2 regions of the Paenibacillus sp. Y859 genome follow, and region 2 is predicted to be linked to the other one. Evidence: predicted binding sites of a transcription regulator. Region 2 holds the regulator's gene; the other holds the start of a gene.
The links. The regulator LexA, encoded in region 2, represses DNA repair genes until DNA is damaged. The targets are predictions, from matches to a motif close to CGAACATATGTTCG.
Positions count from the first base shown of each region.

Region 1: addB (helicase-exonuclease AddAB subunit AddB) is a predicted target of LexA. The motif match lies at 7,984-7,997, and genes of this name have one in related genera.

Region 1 is NZ_JBXCIZ010000002.1:188,288-203,522, reverse strand. Features, by position in the region: gene AC1TO8_RS05755 (exonuclease SbcCD subunit D) at 1-401, opposite strand, end outside; gene addA (helicase-exonuclease AddAB subunit AddA) at 426-4,370, opposite strand; gene addB (helicase-exonuclease AddAB subunit AddB) at 4,328-7,852, opposite strand; gene AC1TO8_RS05740 (carbohydrate ABC transporter permease) at 8,279-9,133, opposite strand; gene AC1TO8_RS05735 (carbohydrate ABC transporter permease) at 9,123-10,106, opposite strand; gene AC1TO8_RS05730 (ABC transporter substrate-binding protein) at 10,169-11,563, opposite strand; gene AC1TO8_RS05725 (class I SAM-dependent rRNA methyltransferase) at 11,813-13,186, opposite strand; gene AC1TO8_RS05720 (Na/Pi cotransporter family protein) at 13,325-14,302, shown strand; gene AC1TO8_RS05715 (NUDIX hydrolase) at 14,352-14,783, opposite strand; gene mtaB (tRNA (N(6)-L-threonylcarbamoyladenosine(37)-C(2))-methylthiotransferase MtaB) at 14,982-15,235, opposite strand, start outside.
Region 2 is NZ_JBXCIZ010000011.1:92,680-107,914, reverse strand. Features, by position in the region: gene AC1TO8_RS18850 (YdcF family protein) at 1-524, shown strand, start outside; gene AC1TO8_RS18845 (AAA family ATPase) at 580-1,554, shown strand; gene hflX (GTPase HflX) at 1,583-2,878, shown strand; gene AC1TO8_RS18835 (methionine gamma-lyase family protein) at 2,924-4,177, shown strand; gene AC1TO8_RS18830 (MerR family transcriptional regulator) at 4,258-4,668, shown strand; gene glnA (type I glutamate--ammonia ligase) at 4,704-6,032, shown strand; gene AC1TO8_RS18820 (pentapeptide repeat-containing protein) at 6,795-7,448, opposite strand; gene lexA (transcriptional repressor LexA) at 7,549-8,175, opposite strand; gene AC1TO8_RS18810 (LysM peptidoglycan-binding domain-containing protein) at 8,350-8,718, shown strand; gene AC1TO8_RS18805 (DUF896 domain-containing protein) at 8,819-9,022, shown strand; gene AC1TO8_RS18800 (hypothetical protein) at 9,047-9,583, shown strand; gene AC1TO8_RS18795 (HAD family hydrolase) at 9,608-10,402, shown strand; gene AC1TO8_RS18790 (FixH family protein) at 10,499-10,960, shown strand; gene metH (methionine synthase) at 11,280-14,672, shown strand; gene rnz (ribonuclease Z) at 14,809-15,235, shown strand, end outside.

The sequences.
Region 1 (15,235 bases), on a different contig from region 2:
TCAGAAGGATAGGGTAGCGCAGCAATTTTGGCAATTTCCCCTGTACGAGCGGCATGGACCGTCACAGCATTCACGCTGGGCATACCAACTAACGTAATGCCTTGTCGAGTCACTAACGGTGACACAGATGACACTCGCTCAGGTTGATCATGATTGCCGGCAATGACGACAAGCGGTCTTCCACCCGCACTTAACCTTGCAGCGGCCTCATAGAAAAGTTGCTCTGCCGCAGCAGGTGGATTAACAGAATCATACACATCCCCAGCCATTAAAATAAGATCCGCTTGCTGATCATCTGCCATCCGTACTAACTCATCTACGAAATCCTCTTGCTCTTTCATGCGACTGCGCCCCTCCAATGAACGTCCGAAGTGCCAATCGCCGGTATGCAATATACGCATATCATCTCTCCCCTCTGATATCCCCTAAACCTTTGCCCAATGCGACCCATCGAAGAAGTACAGCCACATCTCACTAATTGGCTCACCCATAATGTCCTCTAACGCTTTACCGTAAAGTTCTAGTTGAAAGCGATACTGCTCCACCAAAGGCTCTACCCCACCTCGCTGTTCCAGAACACGATCCGTCTTATAATCAACAAGAATCAACTTGCCATTATCTCTGAAAATACAATCCACAACACCTTGAATTAACACCGTTTCATTCTCCAACTGTCTAGCAGTCACCGAAGATTCCTGTTCATCAGGCGCAGATAATTTCTTTACGATATTTAGTCCTTGATGCGCTTCAACTGCAGAAAGCGCGTAACTGAAAGGCATTTCCCGTTCTACCCAATCCGCAGCAAGCAGCCTTGCTCCAATATCACTTTGAAACATAGCAGCCACTTCCTCTACAGTGATCATCTCCGCCTGTTCCTTCGTGACAATCTGCAATTCGGTAAGCCGTTGGAGTGTTTCTCCTACTATCGCAGAATCTACTGCACCTGTATGCAATGGAATATGCTGCATAAGCGTATGGTAGACGGTTCCCCGCTCCGTGGGACTCATGCTTTTCTTCTCCATAAATTTAGGTCGACGAAGCTGTAATGTTGAATCTTGTTGATTATTCTTCTCCTCCATCCAATCCAAAGACGGAAGTTCCTGCATAGAGAGAATCTTCTTCATCTCTGTAACCGATGTTTTAGCTGACAGCGTACTAGCTATCGCATATGGATATTGCCACTCCAGCTTACTCTCGATGCCATTCGAGCCAGTAGTGGGCAGTTCATCGCTAGCCTCGATGGACGACAGCGGTATTGATTCTCTTTTCAATATGGCTTGCAATTTAAGCTTACGATTCTGCGAAATCTCTTTCTCTCCATCTACACCCAGTATGACATCTTGCGAAAGTTCATCTGCTGAAAGAACGGATATACTCCATACAGAAGGATCGTCGTTCAAAGCAGGCGCAGGAGGCTCTGTAACGCCACCGATCTGTCTTAAAAGCTCTGCATCAGGATGACGAATTAAGGCCGGCCCAATCCAATCCAAATAGCTACGCCCCCTCGATAGCACATAATCAGGAAGCATATAGGGTTGATGTGCCTGAACCTGGGTCCATGCTAATACCTTTTTAGCGAGATCCTTAGCCGTCCCTACTAGTATCAATTTCTCTTTAGGACGAGTTAGTCCTACATACAGCACTCGCATCTCCTCAGCCAGCAGTTCTTGCTGTGAGCGACGACGAATCGCGAGATTCGGTAAAGTTGGATAACTGACTCGCATCTCTTGATCCACGAACTTCGGCCCAAATCCCAAATCTTTATGCATCAGAAAAGAAGAACTCAAATCCTGCTGATTGAAAGTCTTGGCAATGCCCGCTAAGAAAACGACTGGGAATTCCAGACCTTTACTTTTATGAATTGTCATGATTCTTACGGCATTATCTTGCTTGTCTGATCCCCCTGGACTACCTAAATCCGAACCATGGTCACGAAGTCTAGCGATAAAGGTCAAGAAGCGAAACAAACCCCTAGATGCTGTAGTCTGTTCATATTGAACAGCTCTATCGTATAGTGCCGTTAAATTGTTCTGACGATGCCCTCCGCCAGGAAGTCCGCCTACCCAGTCCATATAGCCAGTCTCCCTGTATATATGCCATATCAGGTCTCCTAGACTGCCACGACGCGCTTCATTACGCCACCCCTCCATTTTAAGAAGGAAATCACGTAATTTGAATCTTAGTTTAGAAGAACCTCCATCTTCCGAATTGATCTCCGCTGCTGCTCTCACAGCCTCATAGAATGATCCAGTCGCACACAAGCGAACCTCAGCTAATTCTTCCTCTGTTAGACCAACAATCGGTGAACGAAGGACGCTCGCAAGCGGAATATCTTGCAGCGGATTATCTACCACTTGCAACAAGGACAACATAATCTCAACTTCAGTAGCCTGAAAGTAACCTTGATTCTGTTCCCCATCAGCAGAAATACCCTGTTGACGAAGTTCTTCCATAAACAATGGTCCCCAAATATAAGCAGAACGTAAAAGGATTACTATATCGCCATGAACAATAGGTCGCATCATTTTTAATTCTTTATCATAAATAAATAACGGTTCCCCAGTTTCACCTGTCATTTCTTTGATCTTCGCAGCAATGGCACGTGCTTCGAGTTGAGCAGTCTCCATCTCCACCCACTCGCCTTCTTGAAGAAGGGAGTTCTCTTCATTCTCTGAAGCTTCGTCTTCACCTGATCTACCGCCATTCCCGCGATCAATCAAGAGAAGCTCTGGCGTATAAGTAGACTCCTCTGCACCGTCTGAACTGCTAGGAAATGATGCTCCATATACTAATTCAGCACGTTCGTTATAAGTGATCTCCGCTACACTTTCATTCATTATTTGTCGGAACAATACATTGGCTGCATCCAACACTTGACGTCTACTACGAAAATTCCGAGCAAGGTCGATCACTATTCCTTCATTCTCATCCACGCCGTATCTGCCGTATTTATCTAGAAAAAGTCCTGGATCTGCTAGGCGAAACCGATAAATACTTTGTTTCACATCCCCAACCATAAAGCGATTCCCAGGTGCATCTCTGGAAATCAGCCTTACGATGTCCTCCTGTACGCTATTGGTATCTTGATATTCATCCAATAACACCTCATCGAAGTGGCTTTTATATTCAATGGCGGCATCTGAGGGAAGGAGATGATCCATAGAAGAATCCGGATGTCGTAGGATCTGTAAACAGTAATGCTCCAGATCACTGAAATCGACGAGTCCACGTGACTTCTTCTCTGCTTGATAACGCTGACCGAACAGAATGACAACCTCAGATAATTCCTCCATCACTGGAGCAACCTCATGCAGCTCTGACAGGAAAGCTTCTGCCGAGCGACCGAACAAGGAATTTTTAAGTTCATTCAGTATTTTCTTAACATTGTCCCTCAGTTCCTTGACACGATCCTGTAGAACAGGGTCCGTCTCATCTTTGCGGCAACTCTTTAACTTACCGAAGGAAATCGTTTGAAAGGCATCATAAAGAGCATTCCATGGAAAATCCTCTAGACATTCTCGAAGGGATTCGACCATTTCTAAATCATCTCGTAAATTATCGACATAAGGAGCTGGTCCTCCAGGTAACATCGCTAAAGATATAGCTTGTTGAAGTAATCCTGCCGCCCCTGCAATAGACAAATTGGCATCCTTAACAATGCTGTGAACCCAAGGACTATCATCAAGCTCTGAGGAATCAGAAATGGAGAAATTAGACGCCATCTGACGTAACCAAGCATCTGGCCAAGAGTGACTTCGAGAGAAGTCATATAGCTTCTGAACAAGAAGATAGAGAGCATCATCACTACGTTCACCGCTGAACCAGTCAGCAAGACGTAGAAAGATACCACCGTCCTCTGCCTCACCATACTTTTCCTCAAATAATTGCTCCAGAATTTCCTGACGTAGCAATTCCGCTTCATTCACATTCAGTATGCGGAATCCTGGATCCAAGGGAATCCACTGATAATAGCGACGAATAACTTCCAAACAGAACGAATGAAGTGTAGTAATCGATGCTCTCCCTAGAAGGGCAAGTTGACGACGCAGATGCTCGTTATCTGGCTCTTTCTCAAGCTCCTTATCCAATGCTTCACGAATCCGCTGACGCATTTCAGCCGCTGCTGCCTTCGTAAACGTTGCAACGAGTAGCCGATCAACACTAAATCCTTCTTCTTCATTCATAATTTTTCGAATAATTCTTTCTACTAACACGGCTGTTTTCCCTGAACCCGCTGCCGCTGCTACAAGAATATGATCACCGCTAAGCGAAATGGCCTTCCACTGATCATCGCTCCACATACTACCCTCTGGCTTCACTAGTCCGCTCACGGTGTATCTCCTCCTTGCGTCTTGGACAGCATGTCCCATACTTGTGCTTTGTTCGGTTTACCCATGATATGATATTGACTTCCCTCAATCGTTTCATCGAAATGACAGACCGGCTTATAAGAGCAAAATGTGCAAGCCGTCTCATTCTGAATCCGATAAGGTTCAATTGTTACATCACCTTCTGTAATACGCGTTCCAATCTTCATAATATTGTTCCTTACAGATGACAATAAACTTCCCCATTGTTCCGTACTTGCCACAGCTGCACTGCTATAGAAACTTCCATCGGCTTTCACAGCAACGGGCAGAATCGTAGAATGTCCTTTATCTAACGTTGCATCCATCTGTGCAATAACGTCGCGATCCGCGAGCAAAAGCCCCTTCATTTTGAAACGTTTAAGCAATTCATCTGCTGCTTGCTCCGCATTCATCCCATTCGTAGATTGCAATAATGGATCATGCACATGGAAATACAATGTTCCCGCTGGGATAGCTGCCTGCCCAAGCCAGTCTTCTGAATATGTCAACAATACGTCGAGATAAGTTAACAATTGAAGAGACAGACCATAATACACCTCATGTAGCTTGAGATCATTCTGGCTGGACTTATAATCAATCACTCTCAGCATCATCCCTTGCTCTGTCTGTGCCATATCTACGCGGTCAATCCGACCGACAACTTCCATAATCGAGCCATTCTCCAGTGGAAAAGTAAGCGGAGGTAGCGTCTTCCCAGGACCGAAATCAAGTTCAAGCCCAATAGGTTCAAAGTTACCTCTCCGAGCATGTTCACCAAGAATAATGGATGCTCTGCCGACAATGTTTTTTAATTTTCTTGAAATATAGCCATAGCGCTTGGAACTCAATAAGATTTCTCCCTGCAAGAGGGGTGTTAAGCGATCTACCGCAATACCGGCTTCCAGTCGGCATTCTTCAGGTGTTAGACTCCCCCAACTAACGCTTCGATTCTTTAATTGCGTGGCCATATCACTAAGTGCAGAGTGAAACAATTGACCGATATCAGGCGCCTTTAGTCGATACATCTGACGTTCTTTTAGCTTTAAACCATGTGATGCAAAATGTGAAAATGGACAAGCAACAAATCTCTCCATTCTTGATACACTTGTACGAATTTTGGCTCCATACAACTTGCGGCTCGTGTCTAAGCGCAAAGGTAATGCTTCATTCACATAAAATAACGAGCGAAGTAACATGAACAGAGGTTCGCGCCACTGCTCATGCTGTAAATACCAATTGTAAGCTTCCCACCAAAAGTCAGGAATATCGCTACCTCGCTTCCATTTTTGCAACTGTATAATTAAATGACTCAACGTCTGTTGTGGATTCGTTACAAAGTCTAGCTGTTCTTCAAGGGTTTGTCCTCGCTGAGGTTGCCCCAATAGTGGCTCTTCTTTCAGGAATGGGTACATCTTCTTCACATGTCGAATCACTTCCGAAGGTAAGAGGACTTTGCCCTCTTCATCAGAAGCCGTATAAGATATCCACATATGTTGACTAGCTGAAGTTAACGCATTGTAGATCAAGAATCTTTCATCTAAAAGCTTACGTGAAATGCTTGGAGCTAGCTCCATTCCAGCATCCGATAACAACAGGCGTTCCTGTTCCGTCAGTACGCCATCTTCCTGAAGTATCGCAGGAACAACACCTTCATTGAAGCCCAACAGAAATGTATATTTCACACCACTAGTACGTGTTCTATCCATATTCCCAATTAAGATCTGATCGATGGAAGGTGGAACGAGGGATAATTTCAACTCTGTTAAGCCCGTATCTAATATCCCCGTAAACAAATCGAAGCTAATGTTCTCATCACCCATTAATTCCACCATTTGATCAAGTATATCCAGAATGGCGCCCCATAGTTGCCGATGCTCTTTGGCAGCCTCTGGTTGACCTGCTTCCAAAGCTTCATGACTGAGAAGATCAAGCTTTTGCGGAACATTCGCCTCTTCCAACAACAAATATACGGCTGTACATAAATCTTGAGCAGTCTTAGCTTTCTTCAATCTGTTCTCAAAAGTAAATAGTGGTCCACAGATCGCTGCGCGACAGCGCTCCATCAGTTCAAGAAGCTCTTCGCCTTTCTTCTCTCGATCCACGTTGTCATCACCTTCAAGTGAAAGACTTGGAGTTGCGCTCCATGGGCGTCCATCTGTCCAGCGGTAGCCATGAATCCCACAAGCTAGCACGTAATTCTCTAATCGATCCATATCTTTACGATCAAGAGAGCCATCTAATGGCAGCAATAAATCCGTCTTGATGCAGCGAAATACATCTTCATAGCGCCAGCGTCTTTTCACAATATCAAGTGCTGAACGTATAAACTCTACCAAGGGATGATGTAGCTCACTGCGCTTCTGATCGAGGAAAAAGGGTACGTCATAATCGCGGCAAAGAGGACCTATAATAGGCTCATAATCTCCCAATTGTCGCACAAAAATAGCCATTTCCCTGAACCTAGCACCTTCTTCACGAACGAGGCGAATCATTTCACGCAGTGCTCCCTCGACTTCTGCACGTCGATTAACGGCTGCGTGAATAGAGATGCCGTGAGACTTAGGATGCTCTTGTTGCGAAGAATCACGCCAAGGAATTCGCCGATCAAATCCCCGTTCGAGATGCGCAAGCTCTGGGCTATGTTCAAATCTCGGGAGGTTATCCGAGCTGAGTAGTCTATCCGATGACTCCACACCTAATTCTGCAGCCATTCCTTTTAACTTCACATACGTTGTGGCTGATGGATGAAATAAATCTAACTCATGTGGAAGCATGCCATGGTCCAGAGTTTTATCCAGCGTAAGTGCAATGGTTACAGATGACGCGCATAACATTAATTGCTGCAACACCGTATATTCTTGAGGTGTGAATCCATGAAAACCATCAATCCAAATATCCGCACCCTTCACGTATGAAGAATTCGGAATAGCCCCCGCTAATGTCATCAAATAATCTTCATTATCCATATATAAAGGAGATAACTCTTGCTCGAAATCTCGATAAAGCGTCTCGATATCTCCTAGCTTGTCGCGTAAGATCGGAGTCCCCAAACCATTAGATCTCATCAATGAGAGCTGTTCTGATACATTCGTAGCATCGATACAATAACGCTTCATCTCCGTGTAGAGTTGACCTAGTCTTCCCACGAAACCTACTTGATCCCCCGATGGGCCGAACAGCTTCAATTCTTCTTTACGCCTTTGTATGATCTTGTAGAGCAACATTCTTTTTCCTTCTTCACTAATGCCAACACGCGCCGATCCACCCGTCTCTTGCATGACCCGGTAAGCCAGACGCTGAAAGCTTAACACCTGCGCACGCGCAATCCCTCTCACCGAACCAGATGTCACCAACGCATGCTCAGCTTGAAAAGAACCCTGTTCTGGGACGATTAGGATAATCGGATTACCTTGTGATTCCTTACTAATTCGTGCCGATATATCTTGCAATATATTCGTAGTTTTACCGCTTCCCGAACGTCCTATAAGGAATTGAACCGACATGGGATGCCTCCTTTATATAAGGATGAATTGTCAAGTCTTGTCGCACTCAGATTGACAATTCATCGTATAAACTGACTTATTAAATTGTATTAGAATAGTCGCTTACTATTATAACATACCCTCCACTCAAAGGAACGTACGTTTGGTTTCACTGCTCACATCTATGATAAAATCCACTTTTTAGATTATTACGACTCATAATCCGTTAATCGTTAGTAGATTGGATCCGCAATGATCATGATCGTTTTTATAAAAACGACAAATAAGAATGTCTCCGAAGCATTACTTCAAGACATTCTTAAGTAGGATTTCATAAAGAACTCCAAAAGGGAGAAATAAGATCGCTCATTTCGAAAGTTTGTATCTCTACAAACTTCCGAAATGAGCGATCTCGTGAACAACTTTACTTCAATCTCAAACATGAGGTTATTCTTTCACGCCTCCGAGCGCTACGCCCGCGATAATATACCGGGATAACAGGAAGTAAACCACAAACAGCGGTAAAGCCGTTAAGGCTAGCCCCAAGTAGATCGATCCGAACTCGGTCCTGTAAATATCACCGCGAAGTAGACTGACCATAATCGGCATCGTATATTTCTCCTTCTGTGTCAGCAGAATCAGAGGCATGAACAGGTTGTTCCAATTGGCCACAAAGGCAAAGATAGCCTGCGTCGCCACTGCCGGCACCATCAGCGGCATGATAATCCGGTTAAAGGTGCTGAATTCACTGGACCCGTCTACGCGTGCCGCTTCCACGATCTCTATCGACAGCGTAGCGAGCAGGTATTGGCGCATAAAGAACACGACCGCAGGCGCTGCAATCGCAGGCAGAATCAGTGGAAGAAAGCTGTTTGTCCAATGTATTTTATACATGAACTGATAGAATCCGATTGCACTTGCCTGGGAAGGAATCATCATCACGCACAAAATAAAGGTAAAGAATGGCCCACGCAGCTTCCAGCTATAAGTCACAAGTCCATAAGCCGCTAAGGACGAGAAATAGACCGTTAAGAGGGTTGCTGAAGCAGAGATAACAAAAGAATTCATAAACCCTTGAATGGGATCGAAGCTCTTGTCGAGCAGCACCCGCAGGTTACTCATCAAGTGCGTCGAAGGGAACAGTGAGATACCGCTTTGAATTTCCGGTGTAGAGCGAGTGGCGTTCACAAACATGATCCAAAACGGGAGGATACTGAGTACCGCCAAAGAGATACAGACGACATAGATAATCGTCTTGTTTAATTTACGGGTGACGGTTCCACCTTTTTGATTATTGTTCATGTGCTACGCCCCCCTTTTGGCTGCTCTTGGCGGCTTTTCTATGCATTTTTTCTATTTTTTTTATTTTTGCCGCGTCGCGATCACGCATTAAATAGAACACAAATCCAGACAATATTGCTGAAATCACGAACATGATCATACTGGCCGCTGCAGCGCGATTGTACAAATAGCTTCCCTTAAAGGCTTGCCCATAAATGAACATGGACGTGGTAAGCGTGGAGTCATCCGGTCCGCCCGCAAGGAAGAGCTGCGGAATATCGAACATGGTCAAACCACCGACCATCGATGTAATCAGCGTGAATAACAAAATCGTACGTAAACTCGGCAGCGTGATACGGAAGAAGGTCTGAACTCCGTTTGCGCCGTCAATCGACGCAGACTCGAAGAGTGCAGGATTTATACCCATAACGCCTGCGATCAGAATGATCATGGTGTTGCCATACCACATCCAGAACTGGATGAACGCCACAATGCCCCGCGCTGTCGTCTTATCCTGCAGGAAGAAAATTGGGCCGTCGGACCATCCCATCATTTCAAAAAAACTGTTTATGGGACCCATCGGATAGGCAAACAGAGTGCTAAAAAGAACGGCAATTGTACCCGCTGTGATAATATTAGGCATATAGAGCAGAACTTTGAAAGCACCTTGTCCCTTAATTTTAAGACGCTGGTTCGTGAACCACGCAGTGAGCAATAGCGCGAGAAGGATCTGGGGAACGAAGTTGACAATCCAGAGCAACCCGGTGTTAATTAGAGACTTTCTGAATGAGACATTATCAAAGAGGAGATCTTTGAAGTTCTTAAAAGGATCATCCAAAATCTGTATTGGCTTTGGTATTAATCCCTTTAAATCGGTGAATCCGATGAATGCGGTGTATAAAATAGGATATAGCGAGAAAATAAGAAATGCCAAAACAAACGGTAATGTAAAGATATAGCCATATTTAGAGTAGTTCACACCTTTACGGCGCATGGTCTCCCCCCCTTTAGTTGATATGAAGGGGCGGGATAACTTCCCGCCCCTTCGTTTTCTTTTTATTCGCTGTCGATTTCAAGTTGATCTTTGACTTGCTGCTTGAAGGTTTCGATCGTTTTATCACGGTCCTTGTTGCCCGCAGTATATTCGCGTACTTGTTCACGCCAGAGTCTGTTTATCGTTTCGTCGAACTGGGTCAAGTTCTTGCCTGAAGCGTTGGTGTTAGCCGGAATAAATATGTCGAAAATGTTCTGCCCGCCAAGCAATGGTAATTCACCGTTAGACTTATCCATGACAACGGAGGAAGAAACACTGTCCTTCGCGCCTTGCTCGCCCTCGTTGAACGTTCCGTTAGCCCAGTAATACTGGAGTCCGGTTTCAGAAGTATCGAGTGTTACCCATTTGATAAAGTCCGCAACAGCTTGTTTCTTGGCTTCGTCCTTGGTTACGTCTTTATTGGCGAGCAACCAGGTACCTCCCCAGAAGAAACCTGTTGGTGACTCAGTAACTGCCCAGTCACCATTTGTATCTTTTGCATGGTCGCTTAACGTATAGTTAATGAGCCAAGCAGGACCGAAGAAACCGAAGACCGGTTGGGCACCAGTGCCGGACATATCGGCGTACCAGGCTTCCGTCCAATCTGTCGTGTCGTTGTGGTATCCATTGTCTTTCAGCTTTTTGGAGAGATCAAGGAACTCTTCGCGCTTCGGATCGATATGAAGTTTGCCATCAACAATCCAGCCTTTCTCAGAACTGTTCTCGATCGCATGCCACATATCGCCGTCTCCAGAAACTGCGCCATATCCTTTAGCTTTCAGCTTCGCAGCTGCATCGAAGAATTTATCCCAGCCTGGACCAATTTCAGTCTTGATGGCAGCCGGGTCATCCGTTCCAAACACATCCTTGGCAAGCGAGCGGCGATAGATAAAGGCTCCGCCAGTTGCTTGATAACCGAGGCCTTTCAGCTGGCCGTCTTTACTGCCGATATCAACAGAGTACTGAGCGATGCCCGCGTCCTTAACCATTTGGTCGTCAAGGCCCAGGTCCGCATAGTTGGCGGTAAAGCTGGATGCATCGCCTTGTGTATACTTGAGCACGAACGCCGCTTCAGCTGCAAAAATATCCGGAGCATCTTTCCCGCCAGCGGACAGGGCCTGGTCGATAGCAGGCTGATAAGCTCCATCGGTAGTTGCGATAACCGTAGTTTTGAACTCTACATTCGCCTCAGGATGGATTTCCATATACTTTTTGGTCATGTTCGGAATCTCGTCCGTGAAGCTCCAGAGATTGATGGTAACTTTCGGAGCATCCCCTTTTGATGGAGTCTTAGCAGTGTTAGATGATGGAGCTGGAGTTGAGCTGGATGAGTTTGAATTTCCACCACACGCTGTGAGAGCAGATGATATCACGAGCATTGTAGAGATTCCGACTAAAACACGTTTCATACTTTTCATACTTTGCCTCCCCCTTTTATTGTTTCCTTCGCGTCAATGTAACCGCATCCATAATTATATCCCCTATGCACTTCTGACATAAGGAGCCCTTTATTGGGAAAACTTCCACTTTTTTTGGGTTTTGTTCCCTGCAAAGCATAAATAAAGATATCAGGGGATCATTGACCTTATTTAATTCGTCCAACAAAAAAACTCCCTTCCACTTACAGAAGAGAGCTTGTTCCTAATCCAACTAAATTATAATTCATTTTATTTACTCCGCACTTCAAAAATAGCGAATTTCAGATAATGACCCTCATCCACTCCTAGAATTTGCGGATGATCTTTACCAGCAGCACGCCACTCGATTAGACGGAGAATTTTACCTGCATCCGCTGCCGCCTCTTGTATGGTCTCTAGAAATAAATCTGGACGCATATGGTAAGAGCAACTTGCTGTAACGAGATATCCGCCTTCATTCACAAGTTTCATTCCATGGAGGTTGATGTCTTTGTACCCGCGACAAGCGCCTTGTACTGCACTCTTATTCTTCGCGAATGCTGGAGGATCAAGGATAACCACATCCCATGTTCGACCTTCACTCGTAGCCATCGGCTTGGAGGTATCAATCTTATTCTTTCCTGTCCCTGTATTAGAACGCCTCACTCTCTCTTCTACACCTTTAACCTGTGTACGAAGATATTGAAAGGCATCATCAACAACAAACTCTACCCGATCTGTGAACCCGTTTAATTCTACATTAGCTTGAGCACTTTCAATCGCATGCTGAGAAATATCTAGGCAAGTGACCTTCTTTGCTCCATATTTACAAGCGTGCAATGTGAAACTACCTGTATGAGAGAAACATTCGAGTACCGTCGCCCCATCCCAGTAAGGAAATGTAACGATGCCCCCACTCTTGTTCACAGGCAAATTCTTAATCATGCCATCTTGCTCAACATCCTGCAAAGTAATACCACTTCTTCCACCCCACCCTGTCATCAAAGGTTCAATAGAAGCACGGTTCTCACGCTGATCGAAGAAATATCCAGTCTTCTGACCTTCTACGATATCCACGACAATGGCCAAGCCATTCTCACGCACATTCACATGACGTGGACATTCTCCATATAATGGTCCCTTCACTTGTTCCAAACCTTCCAATTCACGGACAGATACGTCACTACGCTCATATATTCCTTCGGGATGCATGACTTCAATCAAAGATGCCACAATGTCATTGCGGCACTTGTCCATACCCAGCGTCAACAATTGGACCACTAGCACATCACCGAATCGATCTACAATTAATCCAGGCAGAAAATCCGCCTCGCCATAGACCAATCGATAAGCAGTCTCTCCTGGGGTAAATCGTTCACGATGTTGAAGGCAGTTTCGGAATCGCTCCGTAAAAAAGGCCTGATCCATGAATTCCATAGAACGATACGATACGATTCTTACCGTAATCTGCGATGCAGGATTATAATACCCTGTCCCAATATACCTTTTCTGGTGGTTTAGTACGTTAACTAACTGACCTGCTTCTGGCTCACCTTCGACTGTTGCAATTTCACTTTTGAACACCCATGGATGTCCATGTTCTAATCTCTTCTTCTGACTCCGTTGTAAAATAACTGATGCCATTCATCTTCACTCCCTATTATGTACCTGTATCGGTGCTTGTCACCGCAGGTTCTATCATGTTTGTCATGGTTGTCCAATCACAGACATATATTTATTTCAAGGACTTTTTGAACATCCTCTAAAAGGAGAATCATATCCATGTTCCATGCTATTATCTTCCCTGTACTATACGGTTTGGCCATTTTTCTGCTTGGTATGAAAGTGATGGAGTCCGCTCTTTCTCGCTGGGCTGGACCCATGTTAATCTCTCTTCTAAGCAAGGCAACCTCGTCACCCCTCAAAGGCATGCTATTCAGTACTTTCATTACTGGCATTCTACAAAGTAGTACAGCCGTTACGGTCATCACCATAGGCCTCGTAAATGCCGGTCTTCTCACCTATGCTAGAACGCTTGGTATCATTCTCGGTAGCAACATTGGCACTTGCCTCACAACCGAATTAATGGGTTTGCAATTAGGACAACTGGCTCCCCCTTTGCTCCTCATATCCATCACAGTATGGGCTGCTGCTGTGATCGCAAATGATTATACGCCATGGAAATTACGCCAATACAAGCATTTCTTCGAACCTGCCCAATATATATCCCTCATCGTAGCCGGGTTCGCATTAATCATGTTCGGAATCCGTGTCATGCAGTCAATCGGACCTGCATTAGATTCATACGGTGTCTTCGGATGGTTCATTGAACGCGCCTCTCAGAATGTACTCTGGGGAGTCGTTGCCGGAGCATGCCTGACTGCCCTAATCCATAGTAGTGCGGCTGTCATTGGCCTGGCTATGGGACTTGCAAGTTCTGGTGCCCTTCCCGTAGAAGTAGGTATTGCCATCGTCTTAGGATCCAATGTAGGCACATGCGTCACCGCTGTCATCGCCGCTACCGGTAGTTCTCCATCAGGTAAATTTGTCGCTTGGACTCATGTCGTACTGAATGTAGGTGGTGCAGCATTATTCATGCCCTTTATTCAACAATTACATAACGTATCTGCTTGGTTATCCAGCGACTTCGGTAGCCAAATTGCCCATTCACAGACGATATTCAATATCCTCTGTTCGCTCATAGCACTTCCAATATGTTATCTTCCGATCTGGAAAAGGATCGATCGTTCCTCATCCTAAGACTCGCACTTATATAAAATCGAGTTCAAAAGATGACCTTTTGAACATCCTATACACTTATTCCTAACAATGATAGAGCTTTCTTGAGAATGATATCGTTATTACGATATCCGCTTTGCTGCTGGCGACGCCAAGCCTCTTCAGGTGTATACCAGGATACTTCATTTATCTCCTCAATTTGAGGCTTCAGATGACCGCCTGTCGCTTCCACCAGATAATAATGTACTTCTTTATCCACTTCTCCATGAACAGGGTTCTGGTACGTATACGCAATAATATCTACAGGCGAGACAATACTTCCCAGTATACCCGTCTCCTCTTCAATTTCACGCAGAGCTGTCTCCTCGATCGTCTCACCCTGCTCCATCTTCCCTTTAGCTAACGACACTTTACCATAACGGTCTAGTATGAGCTGAATATGAAGTTCCCCATCCTCTTTCTTAAATACGACGCCACCTGCTGAAAATTGTTTGTATGCCACGCTGATGACCCCTTTATATCATATTATCAAGTAGAAACGGCTTCGCCGTCCTTTGTAAGGACAGCACCCGTTTCAGCGGAAATATAAGGAATAGAGTATCAAGTGAAACTTATACTTCCTTATATTTCAAGAAAAATATAAGGATTTCATCTTCTGAAACAGAAAAATGAAATCCTTATCCATATCTCAGTTCATTTATTAACCTACACTGATCAACTTCCCCTTGCACTCGTTGACACCAGCCTCAACCATTTCCACACGACATATTTTACGCTGAAGATCCTCTGGTCCGTCAAAAGTCATCTGCAAATAGTTATCGCTGAATCCCTGTAATTTACCTGAACCTTCTGAACCTTTACGAGCTCCCTCTGGGATGACCTCAAGAACTTGCCCTACAAATTTATTCGCATAGGTAAGCTGCATCTGTTCAGATAAGTCGATCAGATCGTGAA
Region 2 (15,235 bases):
GTCAATCTGCGGAAGTTGGTATCATCCTTGGTTCTTCTATGTGGGGCGATGTGCCGAGCCCTAGTCTTAAGGAAAGACTGGATCATGGACTAAAGCAGTATAATGAAGGTAAGTTTGATTGGTTTATCGTAAGTGGGGGACTGGACCAGCCTGAATTCAATTTCACTGAAGCTGAAGGTATGCGCCAATATTTACTAGATCATGGTGTATCCGATGAAGTCATTATGATGGAGAATGAGGCAACGAGTACATTGGAGAATTTGAAATTTAGCCAACTAATTATGAATCAGCATGGATGGTCCTCAGCAATCATTATTACACATACATACCATGGGATGCGTGCATTCGAAATAGCAGAACATTTGGATTACGCTCATCCTTTACTGTCAACGACGGATTCGAAGGTTCTTTCGATGTCTTATCATAAGAGCAGAGAGATTCTGGCATATTCAAAGTGGAAGCTAGATGAATGTTTGTTAAAGCTTGGGTTTAAATCGTTGAAATCTGTTAATAACCCCAAGTAAAGTAGAATACATTGAATAGAGATATCATCCCAGTAGATAATGAGGTGATGGATGCATGAGCGGGCGTGTCGTCGCATCAAACGGCAAGGCTGATGGCAGACCATCTAGACAAATCAATGTTGTTTTACGTAGCCAGGATGCACCTGTGCTGACTAAAGTGGTGTCTGATCGCGAGAACCCCAAGGTTCCAAAAGTAACCCCTGAACAAGGGTTATACCAAGAAATTCAGCGAGATCTGGAACAACTTGTGGGTTTGGATAACATCAAAGAGTTGGTTTTTGAAATTTTTGCGTTGCTTCAGGTGGCGGTTATGCGTGCAGATGCGGGATTGGCAAGTGGTTCTCAAGTCTATCATATGATTTTTAAAGGGAACCCCGGAACAGGAAAGACAACCGTTGCGAGAATTATAGCTAAACTATTTCAGAAGATGGGTGTGCTAACTAAAGGGCATTTAATTGAAGTTGAGCGTGCGGATTTAGTTGGTGAATACATTGGTCATACGGCTCAGAAGACGAGAGATCTCGTGAAAAAGGCTTTAGGTGGCATTCTTTTTATTGATGAGGCGTATAGCTTGGCTCGTGGCGGGGAAAAGGACTTCGGTAAAGAGGCGATCGATACATTAGTAAAATCAATGGAAGACCAAAAGAACCAATTTATTCTTATCCTTGCTGGATATTGCGATGAGATGGATACCTTTTTGCAGACCAATCCTGGGCTTCCTTCGAGATTCCCAATACAGGTCGATTTCTCTGATTATACGGTGGATCAACTCATTCAGATCTCAGAACTTATGGCAAAAGATAGAGATTATATTCTAATGCCACAGGCGATACTAAAATTAAGGCAACATATTGTACTAGAGAAGACGGAAGGTTTACATGCGTTTAGTAATGCAAGATATGTTCGTAATATGATTGAGAAGTCGATTCGAAATCATGCTGTAAGGCTTTTGAATCAATATGAGAACAGTAACCCAGGCAAGCAAGAGTTGATGACTTTACGTACGGAAGATTTCAGGTTCAATCTATGATTTAGCAGATAAAGGGGCAATTAAATTTATGGCAAACACCATCACGTTTGATACAGAAGCGGAAATACAAGCACGTGCAGTCCTAGTAAGTCTAGTGACAGATGAGGTAAAAAGAAAAGGAATCGACCCAGAGCATTCTTTACATGAATTAATTCAATTAGCCGAAACAGCAGGTGTAGAAGTGGTGGATTCCCTAAGTCAGAATCTTGCCAAAAAGGATCCTAAATTTTTCATTGGTAAAGGTAAAGTAGATGAACTTCGGATGATTATGGAGGAGAATGACGCCAATACAGCTATATTTGACCATGAGCTATCCGGAGCACAGGTTCGGCATTTAGAAGAAATGTTAGATGCTAAAATTATCGACAGGACGCAGTTGATCCTTGATATTTTTGCCCAAAGAGCGAATACGCGTGAGGGTATTATTCAGGTTGAACTGGCACAGTTAACTTATCTACTGCCACGTCTATCCGGGCAGGGTCAGAATCTTTCACGTCTAGGTGGCGGTATTGGGACTAGAGGGCCGGGAGAAAGTAAACTAGAAACGGACAGACGCCATATACGAGGTCGTGTAGATGATTTGAAGCATCAATTAGATGAGATTACCCGTCATCGCAAGCTGTATCGCGAACGTAGAAAGAAAAGTGAAGTGGTTCAAGTCGCACTTGTTGGTTATACGAATGCGGGTAAATCTACCTTGCTCAAACAATTAACGGATGCTGACGTATATATTCAAGATCAATTGTTCGCTACTTTAGATCCTACCTCACGTGTGTTAGAATTACCTACTGGTAAGGAAGTCGTACTTACGGATACTGTAGGATTCATTCAGAATTTACCCCATGACCTGATTGCAGCGTTTCGTTCTACGTTGGAGGAAGTGAATGAGGCAACATTGATCCTTCATGTGGTGGATGCGTCATCCGATATGAGAGAAGATCAGATGGCTGTCGTTCAATCTATCCTTGAAGATTTAGGGGCATCGAACAAACCACAAATCGTTCTCTATAATAAGAAGGATGCTTGTACACCGGAACAACTGCAAATGCTGAATTCGGGTGAAGGGTATTTAAAGATTAGTGCGTTCGATGAAACGGATTTATTAGCGATACGTGATGCGATTCAGACGACTCTGAAGGGGGATACTTTAACTTTTCGTATTCCTGCAAATCGTGGAGATATAGTGTCACTCTTGTATCGTGTTGGTGAGGTCACTGATCAGGAGTTCGATGGTAGTGATTCACTCTATACGGTTCTGCTTCATAAGGCCGATTATGAGAGAGAAGGCTATTTGCTACAAGAATATATTGAGACATTAAAGTGAAGTAACTAGAAGAGAATGAAGACAGCAAGGGAGAATTGAAAAGAAATGGCAAGATTTACGGAAGAATTGGAACAGTATATGATTTCGGTGGAAGAACAGATTAAAGATCAGGTGCAAGCAGTTGATCGCATAGTGGATTTGAATCAGTGGAAAGTGATTGATGCATTCCAAACCCATAAAGTCAGCGATTATCATTTCGCTGGCTCTACAGGTTATGCCTATAATGATCGTGGTCGCGAAGTTTTAGATTTAGTATATGCAGATGTATTTGGGGCTGAAGCAGCACTTGTTCGGCCTCATTTTGCATCGGGTACTCATACTATTTCGACAGCTTTATTTGGTGTGTTACGCCCAGGTGATGAATTATTTTATATTACAGGACGGCCTTATGATACGCTTCATAAGGTTATAGGTGCAGCGGGCGATGGTTTGGGTTCCTTATTAGATTTCGGGATTACATATAGAGAAGCCGCATTGTTAGAGGATGAGAGTGTGGATTGGGATGCTGTTGAGAAAGGGATAACAGCATCAACCAAAGTGATTGGAATCCAACGTTCTAGGGGATATGATTGGCGTGCCTCATTCTCGGTGGAGCAAATTGGGGAAATGGTTCGACGTGTCAAGGCGATTAATCCAGAACTCATTGTATTTGTTGATAACTGCTATGGAGAATTTACAGAAGAATATGAACCAACAGATGTGGGTGCCGACCTAATAGCAGGATCTTTAATCAAGAACCCTGGTGGTGGCATAGCGGAGACGGGTGGATATATTTGTGGCAAGAGAGAATATGTAGATCAAGCATCTTATCGTCTGACCGCACCGGGAATTGGTAGTGAGGTAGGAGCGATGATGGGAACGACACGAGGGATTTATCAAGGCCTATTCTTGGCCCCTACTATTGTAGGACAGGCTATTAAAGGTAGTGTATTTGCTGCGGCTATGTTTGAGAAATTTGGATTTGTTACGAAACCAGCTTGGAACGAGAAGCGAACGGATCTCATTCAGGCGATTTCTTTTACAGGACCAGAGCATTTAATCGCATTTGTTCAAGGTATTCAGCGTGCTGCAGCGGTAGATAGTTATGTCGTTCCTGAGCCATGGGAGATGCCTGGGTATGAACATCCTGTTATTATGGCTGCCGGTACATTTATTCAAGGTGGAAGCTTGGAATTATCAGCAGATGCACCTATTAGAGAACCTTATATTGCTTATATGCAGGGTGGATTGACCTACGCTCATGTGAAGTACGGGGTGCTTAAGGCACTACAAATGATGATCGATAAAAAACTTGTGTGAGCTTACCTGACATTCTATTGACACTAGAAAATGCGGTATGTAGAATGATAGATATTAGATCACTGGAAGGTTGATGAATCATGGGTGATGATATTCGTAGGAATATGGCATTATTCCCAATTGGTATCGTAATGAAACTGACTGATTTATCTGCACGACAGATTCGTTACTATGAAGAACATGAATTGATCGTTCCAGCTCGCACAGCTGGTAATCAACGGTTGTTTTCTTTTAATGACGTGGGAAGATTGCTTGAGATTAAGGCGCTTATTGAGAAAGGTGTTAATATCGCGGGCATGAAGCAAGTCATGAAGCCCTTTACGAAGGAATCTGATGAGGCTACAGTCATTACACTCGATACTGGAATTAAACGTGGAGGATTATATGATTCACAACTTCATCGTGATCTTAAGCAAGAACTTTCAGAAAATAGGAGACCGGGTCGAGGCTCCTTAATTAAAGGAGAATTATCCCGATTTTTTGATAAATAATGTATAATATTCTATTTGCGAAGGGCGAGGGTACTGTGGGTTATACCAAAGAAGCAATCCTTAAAATGGCTAAGGAACAGAACGTAAGATTTATTCGTTTACAATTTACTGATTTGCTAGGATCAATCAAGAATGTGGAGATTCCTGTAAGTCAGCTCAAGAAAGCTGTAGATAACTTAATGATGTTCGACGGATCTTCGATTGAAGGTTACGCGCGGATTGAAGAATCAGATATGTATTTATATCCCGATCTTGATACTTGGGTGGTATTCCCATGGGTAGCGGAAGAGCGTGTTGCTCGTTTAATTTGTGACATCTATATGCCTGACGGAACTCCATTTGCTGGGGACCCACGTGGTATCTTGAAACGTTGTTTGAGAGAAGCGGAAGAAATGGGTTATTCGTCCATGAAAGTGGGTCCAGAACCTGAATTTTTCTTATTCAAAACAGATGCACAAGGTAATCCAACGATGGAGCTAAATGATAAAGCTGGATATTTCGATCTTGCACCTTTGGATCTTGGTGAGAACTGTCGACGTGAGATCGTTCTAACTCTTGAAGAAATGGGCTTCGAAGTTGAAGCATCACATCATGAAGTTGCGCCTGGACAACATGAGATTGACTTCAAATACGAAGATGCTGTTAAAGCCGCTGATCAGATTCAGACGTTTAAACTGGTCGTCAAGACGATCGCACGCGAACATGGGCTTCATGCAACCTTTATGCCTAAGCCGCTTTATGGAGTGAGTGGATCGGGTATGCACTGTCACCAATCTCTATTCAATGGCAAAGAGAATGCATTCTACGATGAGACCGATGAATTAGGGTTGAGCAGTACAGCACGTTATTATATGGCAGGTATTCTAAAGCATGCACGTGCTTTTGCAGCCATCACCAACTCAACTGTGAATTCATATAAACGTCTTGTACCTGGATACGAAGCTCCGTGTTATGTAGCTTGGTCTGGTAGCAACCGTAGCCCAATGATTCGTATTCCTGCTTCACGTGGTCTTAGTACACGTGTGGAAGTACGTAACCCGGATCCAGCAGCTAATCCATATCTAGCTCTTGCTGTTATGTTGAAAGCTGGACTGGACGGAATCAAGAATGAGCTTGAATTGCCTGCTCCAGTTGACCGTAATATATATGTCATGTCAGAAGAAGAGCGGATTGAAGAGGGAATTCCAAGCTTACCTGCAGATTTGAAGGAAGCTTTGAATGAGATGATCCGCAGTGAAGTGATTACCTCCGCACTCGGAGATCATGCCCTTGCTTACTTCTATGAGTTGAAAGAAATTGAATGGGATATGTACCGCACACGAGTTCATCAATGGGAACTTGATCAATATATGACGATGTACTAATCCGTGAAACCCTTGAGGCTCTAAGCTTCGGGGGTTTTTATTTTTGGGGCATATGGTGGGGATTGTCCTTACGATCGCTGTTGCCCTCTGATTTCTTGATTATATACCGCTATAGCGGTTGAAATCAGAGGGCAAAGCATAGGCTTCCGAAGTAGCTTTCCAACGGAAAGCTTGTTGGCGAACGCTATCGCTTCTTCAGGACAATTCCGTCATCTTTGCTGCTTCGTACTTCTCCACTTCACCCGACCCAATCCCACTTATTAGGAACTTAAGACCGCGGAATCAGCAGGAGACATTCTTCCTACCTACTTGTTGAGGTGGTTGTCATATTCCTGCGAAAGCGCAGGCTTTATACCACACGTCAGTTGGTGTTGTTCTATAGCGCGATAGTAAGTAGTCAAGTGATGATTGTAGTGTTGAGCCATTTTCTATGTAGAAACTCTGGAGATGAAACGTATGTTCTGTTTTCTGGTAAAAAGAAAAGCCCATAAGGGCGAGATTATATTTGAACGTGATTAATATTATGTTGAACTACCTATCCGAGAATTCATTTGTTTCAGTTCTTCTAATACTTGACTTAATATTTGATCGCTCATTGTGTATCTCCTGAAATAAGTGATCCCCATCAGCTAGGGTATTTGCTAGCTCATGCTTATAAAGTTAATAAAGGAACAGTGTGGGTGTGAGCAATTTGCGAATTTGACTGAAGGAGACTTATTAAGGAAAAAGAAAAGGTGCATATCTGATCTAACCCGCCTAATCCTACTGGTTAATCACCAGACCTAATAAGCCTGCAAATACATAAGCTTGTTCTTTAGAAATAATGCAATTCTTTAAATCCTCTAGGTTGATACTTAAGGAAGAAAACTCACAGGTGCTGAAGTCTATTCCTTTATGCTTTGAGCCAGAGAATTGAGATTGATCAAGATTAGTTCTGTGAAAATTCACATGTTCTAAAGTAGAATAACAATAATCTGAGCTAGAAAGGGAGCAGTCTTCCATGTTAACCGATTTCATATTGGAAAAACGGAAATTTGCAAAATCCCCTAAGCAGTGTTGAAATAGAACGTTTCGAAGTGTAGTTTCTGATAAATCTAATCCAATGAGTTTACAATTTCTGAATTCTGTTCTGTGTATGCTTGCATTGCTGAAATCTGTATTAGAAAGATCACAGTTATCAAAGATGACGTCGGTCAGTTCGAGGTACATGAATGATGATTGAGAAAAGTCTACATTTCTAAAAATAACCTCATCGAATGTCACTCGCTGAAGCGTTTTACTATCTAAAGAGCAATCCTGGAACACACCTCGTTCGATACAATCCTCGGATTGTATATCTAATGATAGAGAGGGGAGGTCCGTCATTGCTTGAGATATTTTAGGTAATTCAATTTTTAAAGTTTTCTTCTTACTCATATGTTAAATTCTCCTTATACAAAGAAAAGGATACAGCGCATGATAAGCAACCGTATCCTTTTCTAATAGTTATCATGATTAATAATGGCAATGTACGAGTTCAGTGAATGTCACGGAAGAGACCAACAACTTTACCAAGGATCGTAACATGATTCAAACGTAAAGGTGGATATGTTGGATTCTCCGGTTGAAGCCTAATATGGTCTTTCTCTTTGTAAAAAGTCTTGACCGTGGCTTCATCTTCTTCAGTCATGGCAACGACGATATCACCATTATTAGCCGTTTGCTGTTGGCGAACAATGACCATATCCCCATCATGTATTCCGACTTCAATCATACTATCACCCATTACGTTGAGCATGAATACCTTCTCATCACCTACAAAATGTTGTGGTAGAGGGAAATAATCTTCTATATTCTCTGTTGCCGTAATGGGAACACCCGCAGTCACCTTCCCAACAACGGGAACACGAGCTACAGTATGACTAAACTGATGTTGGTTCTCGGAATCATCCTGACCTAATATTTCAATTGCGCGCGGTTTAGTTGGATCCCTCCGAATAAGACCTTTCTTCTCTAGACGGTCCAAGTGTCCATGAACAGTTGAACTAGAAGCTAATCCAACCGCTTCTCCGATCTCCCGCACAGATGGTGGATATCCCTTAGTGCGTACTTCGCTACGTATGAATTCTATTATTGCTTGTTGTCGGCTAGATACCTTAGACATATTGTTCCACCTCATTAAAGTTACTTTGTGAAATTATAACATAGAACTACCGTTCGCACAAACGTAGGTTCTAAACTTTTCAGAACATTTGTTCTAAAAAGTGTTGAACAAAACAAGTGTTCGTGTTATAGTGATTTTAATAACAAGAACAAACGTTTGGGAGATGAGTTTATTATGTTGAGATACAGTACTTATGAGAGTATTTACAAAACTACGAATGAAAGAAACACACATACATATTTATGGAGAGATCGGGTGAAATCGATAGTACCACGTTCATTTGTTAAGATATCAATTTGGCTGTTACTAATAGTAGCTGTAGGTTCCTCTGGAATGATTCAGGCCTTTGCTAATTCTGCTGAGGAAGAGCGAGTCGAGAAGAATGTTATCGTACTGTATGGAGATACACTTTGGAGTGTTGCTGTTCAAGAGAAACCAACGAATATGGATACACGGGTTTATATTAAAAAACTGAAACAATTAAATGGATTAACGAGTGGTAATATCATGGCTGGAGAGGTACTGAAGCTGCCCGTATATTAAATATTATTACATCTATAGAGCTTGGTGGGGTGAACTCCTTGACAAGCTCTTTTTATCATGTCAAAGTTAATACTGATATTTATGAATGGAGGACAGTTTTATGGATATTGACAACGTGATAGAACGGATTAACGAACTTGCCCGTAAGAAGAAAACTGAGGGTCTAACGGAGGATGAATTGCAAGAACGGGTTGCTCTTCGTGAGATGTACCTTCAGAACATTCGTAGAAATGTTCGAGATCAATTGGATTCCATTGAATTCGTAGAGGAAGACACGGAATCGGTAAAGGATAGATTACAATAATCCACATCATTAGGAGGCTAAAGTATGTCACGTTCTTGGGAGAGAATGGTTCAAAAGAATCGAACAGAGCTTAATAAGCAACGCAAGAAACAAGGTCAATCAGGTATGATTAAGCATGGTGTCATCGTGAACGGCGATACATATAAAGGGCGTAAATATGTGTTTCCTATTGTTCTGATCATGTTAGCTATATTATATGCACTTCTTGGATGGGCATCGAGTACATTGCCCGAACAAGAACAAACAGCAACTACTAGTCCAGTAATGACATGGGTTGTCACGATCGCTTATATCGCATTGGCGGTCATACTTTACTTGAGACGTCCTTACTTACAAGTAAATAAAGATAATTTACAAACGACAAAGCTAAGTCGAGTTCGTACATTAACTGCATCCAGTATAGCTAAAATTAAAGTTAATAGGGGATCGGTTGTCATTGAGCCGAAAGCTAAGGGAGCTAATTGGGTGTTCACTCGTCTAATTAATCGGTACGATACTAAGGCGATGGGTGAAGGTTTGGAACGATTTGCGAAGGATAACAATATTCCTATTGAAAAGTAATGGGTGAGGGAGAGAGTTAGAGATATGTCGATAAAAGCTGTTATTTTTGACTTGGATGATACTCTGTTGTGGGATGAACGCAGTGTGTTGGAGTCTTTTGAAGCTACATGTAAGAGGGCTGCTGAAGTTTCAGGCATCGATCATGTTGCGCTTGAAGAAGCCGTTCGAAGTGAAGCGAGGGCATTATATGAATCGTATGATACATTTCCTTTCACTACTAAGATCGGTATCAATCCTTTTGAAGGGCTGTGGGCGAATTTTACTGCAGGGGAACAATCTGAATTTCGACAGTTAGAACAAATAGTTAAGGTGTACCGTAAAGATGCATGGCAACGTGGTCTTTTGAAAATGGGTATAGATGATGACAATTTAGCTCTTGAACTTTCTGACCAATTCGCTGCAGAAAGACGTTCTCGTCCGCATGTGTATGACGAAACATTTCATGTGCTTAAGGAATTGCGCGGACAAGTGAAATTGCTTCTACTAACGAATGGTTGTCCGGCATTGCAACAAGAGAAGCTGGATGGGGTTCCGGAGTTGGCTCCTTATTTTGATGGAATTGTGATTTCTGGAAGCTTTGGTATAGGTAAGCCCGATGTGTCTATATTTAATCACGCGTTATCTATACTTGAAGTGAACAATGACGAAGCGCTCATGGTAGGCGATAAATTAACGACAGATATCCGTGGCGGCCTTGCAGCTGGCATCCAAACAGTATGGATCAATCGTACAGACCGACCGACAGATCCTGAGATTACACCAGACTTTGAGATAGAGCATTTGTCAGAGTTGCATAAGATTATTGAGAGACTCTCATAAATCGACACAAAAAGCCTTTTCCCTGCTTCAACAGCAGACGAAGAGGCTTTTTTATGTTAATATGATTAATGTCACAACATCTTGAAATGTAGTGAAATGAGCTTATTTAATTATATTTTGAAAGGTTGGGAGCATGTGAGATTAAGCAATCGAATCAGCTTGGTAGTTATTATTATGTCTTTCATAGTCATCATAGGCTGCAATAGTGAAGGAAGTAATCGCAAGGGAATGAATATGGGGAACGATGATTCATTTATGCCTATTCTAGTTGAATTAAGCATTCAAGCTGAACAGGTTAAAGTGAATGACAAGGTTATGATTGAGGTTCTAGTGACGCAAAATGATAAAAATGTAACGGATGCAGATAAAGTATTAATAGAATTCGTTCCTTCAACTGAAGGTGGTATACATACTGAACTTGAAGCTACACATGCAGGTGAAGGCAAATATGTATTGGAGACAAGCTTGGATCAAGCAGATACATATAACGTCATCTCTCATGTCACGGTTGGGGCTATGCATTCGATGCCTAAGAAAGAATTAGTGGTTACTGAATAAGGTCGAAATATTTTAACTGAGATTGAATAACCCTGTTTTCCATTATTGGAGAATGGGGTTTTGCGCAAATTATAATGATTATTATGGTTAAGCTAAAGTAGATTGAAACTATATGGAAACACGGACGATTCTCGTAATTATGATGTATTCATTCGTGTTTAGATAAATGATGATGTTGCATATGGATGTTAACAAAACTCCGTGTTTTCCTTTTATAATGAGAGCTATTCTGTTAAACTAATAATTAATGTTTCAGTGGGAGGGATTCGAGTTGAGTATAAAGAACTTAGAAGAATCATTAAAAGAACGGATATTCATTATGGATGGTGCAATGGGGACCATGATTCAGCAGCTTGATCTTTCACCAGAGGATTTCGGTGGAGAAGAGTTAGATGGTTGTAACGAGATGCTAGTTCTTACAAGACCGGATGCGATTCAAGAAATCCATGAATCATATTTAGATGCTGGTGCAGATATGATCTCGACCAATACATTTGGTGCAACATCCGTTGTACTTGCTGATTATGATATACCTGAGAAGTCCCGTGAAATCAATTTAAAGGCAGCTGAGCTAGCTCGTGTAGCAGCTGATAAATATAGTACAGATCTTAAACCACGCTATGTCATCGGGGCTATGGGCCCTACAACGAAGACGTTGTCTGTCACAGGTGGAGTTACATTTAAGGAATTGGTAGCAACGTATGAGGAACAAGCACTTGCTTTGATCGAAGGTGGCGTTGACTTGCTTCTATTGGAGACGAGTCAAGACACATTGAATGTGAAGGCAGGTAGTATTGGTATTCGTCAAGCTTTTGAACAAAGTGGTGTGACGCTTCCGATCATGATTTCGGGTACGATTGAACCGATGGGAACGACATTAGCTGGACAGAATATTGAGTCATTCTACATATCACTTGAGCATTTAAATCCGATATCAGTTGGACTCAACTGCGCGACTGGACCAGAATTTATGAGAGATCATATTCGCTCATTAGCTGCAATCTCCAAGTCAGCTGTAAGTTGTTATCCAAACGCTGGGTTACCAGATGAAGATGGGAATTACCATGAATCACCAGAATCACTTTCTAAGAAAATGGTCGCTTTCGCTGAACAAGGATGGTTAAATATCGCGGGCGGATGCTGTGGTACGACACCAGATCACATTCGTGCTATGGCCGAGGCACTTTCGAAATATGAGCCTCGTCGTGAATATGGAGATCACCCACCTGCAATATCTGGGGTAGATGCTGTATTTGTAGAACCAGATAATCGTCCGATTATGATTGGAGAGCGTACGAATATTTCAGGATCGCGTAAATTTAAACGTTTGATTAAAGAAGGAAAGTTTGATGAAGCATCTGAAATTGCTCGTTCTCAAGTTAAAGGAGCAGCTCAGATTATTGACATTAACCTCCAAGATACGGATATCGATGAAGAGTATGCGGTGCATAACTTCTTGCCTTTGGTTGCTAAGAAAGTAAAAGTCCCTCTAATGATTGACTCAACGTATGATCATATTATTGAGTTAGGACTTCAGTATTCCCAAGGTAAAGCGATAATTAACTCCATTAACCTTGAAGATGGTGAATCAAAATTCGAGAACGTTGTGCCACTTATACATCGTTATGGTGCCGCTGTGGTGTGTATCCTAATTGATGAGACTGGACAAGCGGTCACTCGTGAAGCCAAGCTGGGAGTGGCTAGCCGTTCGTATGATCTTCTTGTAAATAAATATGGGTTGAATCCAGAAGATATTATATTCGATCCTAACATGTTCCCAGTTGGTTCAGGTGACCCTCAGTATATTGGTTCAGCTGTGGAGACGATTGAAGGGATCAGATTGATTAAGGAAAAGTTCCCTAAGGTGAAAACGATTCTGGGACTAAGTAATATATCCTTCGGATTGCCAGAGTCAGGTCGAGAAGTGCTTAATTCTGTGTATTTGTACGAATGTACGAAAGCAGGACTTGATTACGCCATCGTGAATACGGAAAAGCTAGAGAGATATGCTTCGATCCCAGCGGAAGAGCGTCGTCTCGCGGAAGCCCTTATATTTAATACGAATGATGAGACGTTGGCTGAATTTGTAGCGGCGTTTCGTGAGAAGAAAGTGGAGAAGAAAGAGAAGATATCTAGTCTATCGCTAGAAGAACGTCTCTCTTCTTATGTAGTTGAAGGTACGAAAGAAGGACTAATTCCTGATTTGGTTGAGGCGTTGAAAAAATATTCTGCGCTTGAGGTCATCAATGGTCCGCTAATGGTAGGTATGGCTGAGGTCGGTAGACTCTTTAATAATAATGAGCTCATCGTAGCTGAAGTATTGCAGAGCGCTGAAGTTATGAAAGCCTCAGTCACCTATCTTGAAGGTTTCATGGAGAAGAATGAGAGTAGTATAAAAGGGAAAATCATGTTAGCAACCGTAAAAGGTGATGTACATGACATCGGTAAGAACTTAGTCGAAATTATACTGTCTAATAACGGTTACCATATTATTAACCTAGGTATAAAAGTACCTCCGGAAAAAATAATTGAAGTATATCGTGAAGAGAAAGCAGACATCATTGGATTATCAGGACTTCTCGTGAAATCCGCACAGCAAATGGTCATCACTGCTCAGGATTTGAGAACATCAGGAATTGATGTTCCAATCATGGTTGGAGGAGCAGCACTAACTCGTAAGTTTACGAAGACCCGAATCAAACCAGAGTATGACGGTATGGTTGTGTATGCTAAGGATGCGATGGATGGACTTGATATAGCAAATAAACTAATGGATCCAATACAACGTGAAGAAATGCGAGTGAAGATGCAAGAAGAGCTTGAGGCTTTTCTCGAATCGAAACTTGAAGAGAAAGCTCTCCCGGTATTGACACGGGCGATGAAGTCGAACATTGCGACCGATAACCCAGTGTTAATTCCGCCTGATACCGATCGCCACGTTCTACGCAACTATCCAATCTCCCATATCATGCCTTATGTGAATATGCAGATGTTGATGGGCCACCATCTAGGATTACGTGGATCAGTGGAGCAATTGCTTGCGGAGGGCAATGAGAAGGCAGTTGCGTTAAAAGAAACAGTAGACGCAATTATGAATGAAGCGGTGCAAGACGCTATTATTCAGGCACATGCGATATATCGTTTCTTCCCAGCACAATCTCAAGGAAATGATATTTTGGTCTATGATCCAGAGGATCACACAAAGGTGCTACAAAGATTCTCATTCCCTCGTCAGAGAGTGGAGCCATATCTATGTCTTTCGGATTTCCTGAAATCAGTGGATAGCGGGGTTATGGATTATGTAGGATTCTTGATTGTAACTGCGGGGCATGGCGTGTCGGAGTTATCTGGACAATGGAAGGATAATGGGGACTATCTAAGATCTCACGTGTTGCAGTCGGTTGCCCTTGAGACAGCTGAAGGATTGGCTGAACGTATTCACCATATGATGCGTGATTCATGGGGGTTCCCTGATCCAGAAGATATGACAATGAAGAAGCGACATGGTGCCCGGTATCAAGGGATTAGAGTATCCTTTGGTTATCCAGCTTGTCCTGATCTAGAGTTACAAGGACCATTATTTGAACTATTACAACCTGGGGATGTTGGAATTGAGTTAACTGAAGGATTTATGATGGAACCAGAAGCATCTGTATCAGCGATGGTATTTAGTCATCCTCAAGCCCAATACTTCAATGTTGAAAAAGCTTAGAGAGTGAATTCAAAAAGTGAGCTTTTTGAACAACCTCTTAGAGTTGGATTAGTTACGCTAGCTCATACTAGTCATAAGATCCTTCGATAATACGAGGGATCTTATGCTGAGTTATTGGAAGGAGAACGTGGGCAAGATGGAATTATTATTTCTAGGTACGAATGCGGGTGTACCAACGCTACAGCGGAATGTGACTTCGATTGCCTTACGTCTATTTGAAGAGAGAGGTTACTTCTGGCTATTTGATTGTGGTGAGGCTACCCAGCATCAGATCCTGAGGTCATCGTTAAAGCTCAGTAAGCTTGAGAAAATTTTTATTACTCATTTACATGGTGATCATATATTCGGACTGCCTGGACTGCTCGCAAGTCGAAGTAATCAAGGTGGGGTATCTCCATTGACGGTGTATGGACCTCATGGAATAAAGGAGTATATAGAAACCTCGATGAAGCTGAGTCAATCTCGAATGGATTATATATTAGAAGTCGTGGAGCATGACGGTGGGTTGATCTTTGAAGATGAGACATTCGCTGTTCATTCTGAACTACTAGAGCATCGAATTG